2 regions of the Paenibacillus sp. FSL H8-0537 genome follow, and region 2 is predicted to be linked to the other one. Evidence: predicted binding sites of a transcription regulator. Region 2 holds the regulator's gene; the other holds the start of a gene.

Region 1 (3,417 bases), 980 kb from region 2:
AAGCAAAAACGACTTCTTCGTCCTTCTAGGACGAGCGAAGAGCTTTGTCGGAGAAATATAAGTCCTATTTATAAGCTGCAACTTATAAATTCTTATATTTTTATGGTGCTGAGCCTTCAATAATTGCAATTATTTCTAATGCGGCAGCCTCATCAGTAACTAAAACATCATTGTGTCCAAAGCGCATAACTGCTGCGATCGCTTCGCCTTTGCTTTTGCCTCCGGCTACCCCGATAACAACTTCAGTCTTAACAATATCCTCGAGCCGTAGTCCTACCGTCGGCATCTTGTGAACCACTTGCCCGCTCCGATCAAAATAAAAACCGTATGCTTCCGCAAGTGCCCCCTCCGCTTCAATACCCTGCATCGTCGCCTCATCAAGCTTCCTGCGCCGAGCCATCACCATAGCGTCTCCGATGCCGTGCACGACAATACGCGCCCTGCGGATCACTTCTATAATGTCCTGGATATTCGGTTCCTGCATAATGGGAGCATAAGCTTCCTCTCCAAGATGATCAGGAACGTGAAGCAACCGATAATTGGCACCTGTCCGCTTCGCCATGGTGGAAGCAATCGTATTCGCCTGATAATCGACGCTTTCGCCAAGTCCGCCTCTTGCAGGCACGAACCAATTGGTTTTAAGCGGCGCCACGGCCGAAAGCTGATTTGCCACCTGAGCAGTCGTCGTACCGCCTGTAACGGCAATAACGTCGCCTTGCTCCATCGCTTTGCGCAGTACCTGTCCTCCTGCTCTGCCGAGTTCCCGCTTCGTCTGTGCGGATACATCAGAATCGCCGGCCACAACGACAACCTGGCTCAGCCCAAAATAACTTCTGATCTTCTCCTCAAGCTCCGACAAGCCGAAAATCGTCTGCACAAAAGGCTCAAACTGTTCCAGCAGTTCTTTGCCGGGTTCACTGATCCTCATGCCAGAGGCATGAATTTCAAGCAAGCCCTGTGACTTTAGAAAGTCCGTTTCTGCTCGCAGCACCCTCTCCGTCATACCGAGCGTTGTCGCAAGCGTTCTGCGGCCGATTAGATCAGAGAGCATAACCTGGTGCAGTATCCTATAGCGCTTCCTCATCACGTCGAGCAAATCTGGCAGAAGCTGCTGCTGCAATTCAATCATCTGGCGCATCTTCTAATTATTCACTCCACCCGTACTAAGTTAAGCGAAACCGATACTCACGCATAGCGGTGGACACGAAACGTCCCATGCTTTCGTTTTAAGTCCCACCTCTATTTTACCGAACTTGATCTAACATTTCAAGTCAACAATTTCATATGAAACCGTTTACCGACACGATTTTAGCAAATTTATTTTTAATAGCTGGCTTGATTTCTATTCACATTTAACATATACTAAATCTTGCTGTTACTTTTATACATGCGCCCGTGGTCCAATGGATATGACGTAGGCCTCCGGAGCCTGAGATCTAGGTTCGATTCCTAGCGGGCGCGTTCTGATTAACCGATAACAATTTGCAGCGAGCAATAGGCGTTTATGAAGCCTAGTATGTGGCCACCCTGATGAAAGGGTGGTTTTTTTATATCGTTTTTTAGCTATGAAACGGCATGCGCCCGAGAAAAATCTGATTTGTCTGACTATCTTTGACTTTTAACGTTTCATCCGCTATTATGATGTTACGGCAATATCAATCTTGTTATTTTTCGGAGGAGGTTTACAGGATATGAATTTCGTTCCTATGGTTATTGAGCAAACTAATCGCGGAGAGCGCTCCTATGACATCTATTCCCGGTTATTGAAGGATCGTATTATCTTCTTGGGCTCGGGCGTCAATGACGTTGTAGCCAACTCCATCATCGCACAGATGCTGTTTCTGACAGCAGATGACCCTGAGAAAGACATCTCCCTTTACATTAACAGCCCTGGCGGTTCGATTACCTCGGGTATGGCTATCTATGATACGATGCAATACATCAAGCCTGACGTATCCACCATTTGTGTAGGTATGGCAGCATCGATGGGCGCGTTCCTGCTTGCAGCAGGCGCCAAAGGCAAGCGTTACGCGCTTCCGAACAGCGAGGTTATGATTCACCAGCCGCTGGGCGGCGCTGAAGGCCAAGCGAGCGACATCGAAATCCGTGCTCGCCGCATTATCAAAATGCGCGACCATCTTAACGGAATCCTGTCCGAGCGCACAGGCCAACCGCTTGAGCGCGTTGAGAAGGATACCGATCGCGACTATTTCATGAGCGCCCAAGAAGCTTGCGCGTATGGTCTGGTTGATAAGGTTATTGAGAAAATCTAAATCATCCATCATTCATATGGGTGTATAACAAAACAAACCCGGTTCAGGCGAACCGGGTTTGTTTTGTTATGGACTCTTTTTCAATATGGCTTATATTTCAAAAAAACCGCCCTGGATCATCCTGATCCAAAAGGCGGCATGGCCAAAAGATATGGTTATGAGCAGACGAGTCCCTGCTGCATAAGGCTTCTTATTGGTTCTCGAGCTCTTCCTTGCTTACCAATGCAGCTAAAGCGTTTACAGCCTGTTCTGCGTCCGAACCTTCCGCACTTATGAAAACTTCAGTGCCCGAACTGATTGCCAAGCTCATAATTCCCATAATCGATTTGGCATTCACTTTCTTGTCGTCTTTCTCGACGAATACTTCTGATGAAAATTTATTAGCTTCTTGTACGAATAATGCTGCAGGTCTTGCATGAAGACCTGTTTTTAGTCGAACGACAACCGGAAGCCTTGTCATGGAAAGCATACCCCCTATATCTTATTCAATCCTTAATTATGCCGATAATTTTAAACTCATTGTATCATTATACCATCGGAAACATGAAGTTAAAAGTTTAGCCGTTGCGTATTTTTTCAGCAAGTTCGTCAATTTTGCGAAGCCTGTGGTTTACGCCTGACTTGCTCACTGACCCTTTGAGCAGTTCTCCAACTTCCTTCAAGTTCAGATCGGGATGCTGCAGGCGAATTTCAGCGACTTCCTTGAGCTTATCCGGCAAATTTTCAAGGCCTAGCTCGCGGTCCAGCAGTTTAATATTATCAATCTGCCGCACGGACGCGCCGATGGTCTTGTTCAGGTTCGCTGTCTCGCAATTGACGATTCGATTGACGGAATTGCGCATGTCGCGCATAATTCGCACATCCTCGAATTTAAACAGCGCCTGATGAGCGCCAATAATGTTCAGCAGCTCAATAATTTTCTCGCCTTCCTTAATGTAAAAAATAAAGCCTTTCTTCCGCTCGATGCAGCGGGCATTCAGCTCGAACTTATTGGCCAGCTCCACTAATGAGCCGCAATACTCCTCATACATTGAAGAGATTTCCAAATGGTACGAGGAACCCTCAGGGTTATTCACTGAACCTCCAGCAAGGAAAGCACCACGCAAATATGAACGTTTGCAGCAAGACTTCTTAATCATCGTCT
Region 2 (3,417 bases):
GTCCTAAGGTAGCGAAATTCCTTGTCAGGTAAATTCTGACCCGCACGAATGGCGTAACGACTTGGGCGCTGTCTCAACGAGAGATCCGGTGAAATTTTAATACCTGTGAAGATGCAGGTTACCCGCGACAAGACGGAAAGACCCCATGGAGCTTTACTGTAACTTGATATTGAACTTTGGTACGATCTGTACAGGATAGGTGGGAGCCATTGAAGCATGAGCGCCAGCTTGTGTGAAGGCGACGTTGGGATACCACCCTGATCGTATCGGAGTTCTAACCTAGGACCATGAAACTGGTTCGGGGACCGTGTCAGGTGGACAGTTTGACTGGGGCGGTCGCCTCCTAAAATGTAACGGAGGCGCCCAAAGGTTCCCTCAGAATGGTTGGAAATCATTCGGAGAGTGCAAAGGCATAAGGGAGCTTGACTGCGAGACCTACAAGTCGAGCAGGGACGAAAGTCGGGCTTAGTGATCCGGTGGTACCGAATGGAAGGGCCATCGCTCAACGGATAAAAGCTACCCTGGGGATAACAGGCTTATCTCCCCCAAGAGTCCACATCGACGGGGAGGTTTGGCACCTCGATGTCGGCTCATCGCATCCTGGGGCTGAAGTAGGTCCCAAGGGTTGGGCTGTTCGCCCATTAAAGCGGTACGCGAGCTGGGTTCAGAACGTCGTGAGACAGTTCGGTCCCTATCTGTCGCGGGCGCAGGAAATTTGAGAGGAGCTGTCCTTAGTACGAGAGGACCGGGATGGACGTACCGCTGGTGTACCAGTTGTTCCGCCAGGAGCACCGCTGGGTAGCCAAGTACGGACGGGATAAGCGCTGAAAGCATCTAAGCGCGAAGCCCCCCTCAAGATGAGATTTCCCAATTTAGTAAGACCCCTTGAAGACGACGAGGTTGATAGGTTCGGGGTGGAAGCGCAGCAATGCGTGCAGCTGACGAATACTAATCGGTCGAGGGCTTATCCTAACAACACGCTAAAGTTTCAGACATTGTCTTTCGCATCCAGTTTTGAGGGTAGCAATACCCGTACGCAATCCGTTTGGTGGCGATGGCGGAGGGGAACCACGCGTTCCCATCCCGAACACGACCGTTAAGCCCTCCAGCGCCGATGGTACTTGGACCGCAGGGTCCTGGGAGAGTAGGACGTCGCCAAGCACGAGAAGCCTGTCGCAATCATTGCGGCAGGTTTTTTGTTGTCTTGTAAATGAGTTAGACAATCATATAGTGAAAATGCTGTGCACAACTTATCTACAGCCGTGGATGAGGTGCATAGTATTTTTTTTGTGGCGTGTATAAGTCCGTGTTAGCGCGGTTGTTCACATGTGGGTAAGTTTGATCGGCGTTATATGAACATAATGTAAACACGAGTTATGCACATTCGTTCACTTTTTATGCACAGCCTGTTTATAAATAGGATTGATCTAGGCTGGTCGGGTATAATTAGTGCTTTTTCGCATCATGCTAGGTAGTAGCCTTGTGCATAATAGCTTGTGGATGAATAGTCAGAAAATTAAGATTCCATCTCTTGACCTTTCTTAAATTTTGCGTATAATAAAGTTAAAGTCAAAGAAAGTCAAAGTCAGTTGGAGCTGCATATGAATAAGCGTAAGCTTGTGCTCCATGCAGTACCAGGGAGGTTGGTGATATGCGAAACATTTCCGATCTCATTGAACAGTATTTAAAAAATATGCTGCAGGAAAGTACGGAAAGCTCGGTGGAAATACAGCGCAATGAGCTGGCTGAGAAATTTTCGTGCGTCCCTTCCCAGATTAATTACGTGATTAGTACGCGTTTTACGCTGGAGAAGGGTTACATGGTCGAATCGAAGCGTGGAGGCGGTGGTTATGTCCGGATTCAACGGGTAGAGCTGCCAGCTTTGCAGACGATTCAGTTTCATATTCGGCAGACGATTGGAGATTGCGTGGAGCAGAGCGTCGCGGAAGGTCTGATTTATCAGCTTGAAGAAGCGCTGATGGTCACGAAACGCGAGGCGCAGCTGCTGCGTGCAGCAATTGATCGGGAAACCATTGCCGTCAAGCTGCCGCTGCGTGATGAGCTAAGGGCCCGTTTGCTGAGAGCGATGCTTATATCGCTTCTGGTTAAGTAACTTTACCGTGCGTATCGCGCATGGAAAGGGGTGATACGTCTTGATTTGTCAGGAATGCGGCAAGAAGCCGGCAACGCTTCATTTTACGAAGATTGTCGGTGGAGAGAAGACGGAGTTTCACATTTGTGAAGCTTGTGCACGTGAACGGGGAGAAGGTATTCCAGGAACGGCGAATGGCTTCTCTATCCACAGCTTGCTGTCGGGTCTGCTTGATTTTGATCCATCTGGAACATCGGGTTCAGCAGGGACGAAGCCTTGCCCAGTCATACGCTGTGACGAATGCGGATTTACTTATGCGCAGTTCAGCAAGATCGGACGCTTTGGCTGCAGCGCCTGCTACAAGCATTTTTCAGATAAGTTAGATCCGCTCCTTAAAAGGGTACATGGTAGTACGGTGCATACGGGAAAAATTCCGAAACGCTCCGGAGGGCAATTGCAAAATAAACGAGAACTTGATCAGCTCAGACGCGAGTTGTATGATCGTATTGAGCAAGAAGAATTTGAAAGTGCGGCTCAAATTAGGGATCGTATTCGTGAGCTTGAGCGTAAAATAGCAGAGCTGTAAGTCGTGAAGTAAGGAGGATACCTCTTGGAGAGTCGTCGTTTTTCAGAGCAAGCGTTAAGCGATTGGATGAAGGGGGATGGTCCAGAGTCAGATATCGTGATCAGCAGCCGTATACGTATCGCCAGAAATTTGAACCATCATCCGTTTCCGTTGCTCGCTACGAAGGAGCAGTCGCTTGAGGTTATGGAGCAGCTGGCTGCTATAGGGGCATCTGGAAAGCTCGAGCCTATCGGCCAGTTTGATACCATCGTGTTAGCTGATCTTACGGAGCTGGAGAAGCGTGTATTAGTCGAAAAGCATTTGATTAGCCCTAATCTGGCTAATGAATCTCGAGGCGGAGCCTTCATCCTCAGCGATAATGAATCGGTGAGCATTATGATTAATGAAGAAGACCATCTGCGAATTCAATGCCTATATCCGGGTTTTCAAATTCAGGAAGCTTGGACGCTGGCGAATCGGATCGATGATATTTTTGAAGCGGAGACCGAATATGCTTTTGATGAGAAACGCGGTTATTTAACGACTTGCCCGACCAACGTTGGAACAGGCATTCGCGTATCCATTATGGTACATTTGCCGGCTCTCGTGCTATCATCGCAAATCAATCGAATTTTGCAGGCAGTCACGCAGGTCGGACTCGCGGTTCGCGGATTGTATGGCGAAGGCAGTGAAGCGCTTGGCAATGTGTTTCAAATCTCGAACCAAATTACACTCGGTCAATCAGAGTCCGAAATTATTG

The links. The regulator CtsR, encoded in region 2, represses protease genes until heat stress. The targets are predictions, from matches to a motif close to ATGGTCAATAAAGGTCAAACA.
Region 1: clpP (ATP-dependent Clp endopeptidase proteolytic subunit ClpP) is a predicted target of CtsR. The motif match lies at 1,599-1,619, and genes of this name have one in related genera.

What each region holds. Positions count from the first base shown of each region.
Region 1 is NZ_CP150290.1:322,782-326,198, reverse strand. It holds gene MHB80_RS01460 (sugar-binding domain-containing protein) at 101-1,138, opposite strand; tRNA gene MHB80_RS01455 (tRNA-Arg) at 1,390-1,461, shown strand; gene clpP (ATP-dependent Clp endopeptidase proteolytic subunit ClpP) at 1,692-2,273, shown strand; gene MHB80_RS01445 (HPr family phosphocarrier protein) at 2,464-2,733, opposite strand; gene whiA (DNA-binding protein WhiA) at 2,831-3,417, opposite strand, start outside.
Region 2 is NZ_CP150290.1:6,352,948-6,356,364, reverse strand. It holds rRNA gene MHB80_RS26975 (23S ribosomal RNA) at 1-972, shown strand, start outside; rRNA gene rrf (5S ribosomal RNA) at 1,045-1,161, shown strand; gene MHB80_RS26965 (CtsR family transcriptional regulator) at 1,652-2,113, shown strand; gene MHB80_RS26960 (UvrB/UvrC motif-containing protein) at 2,154-2,678, shown strand; gene MHB80_RS26955 (protein arginine kinase) at 2,703-3,417, shown strand, end outside.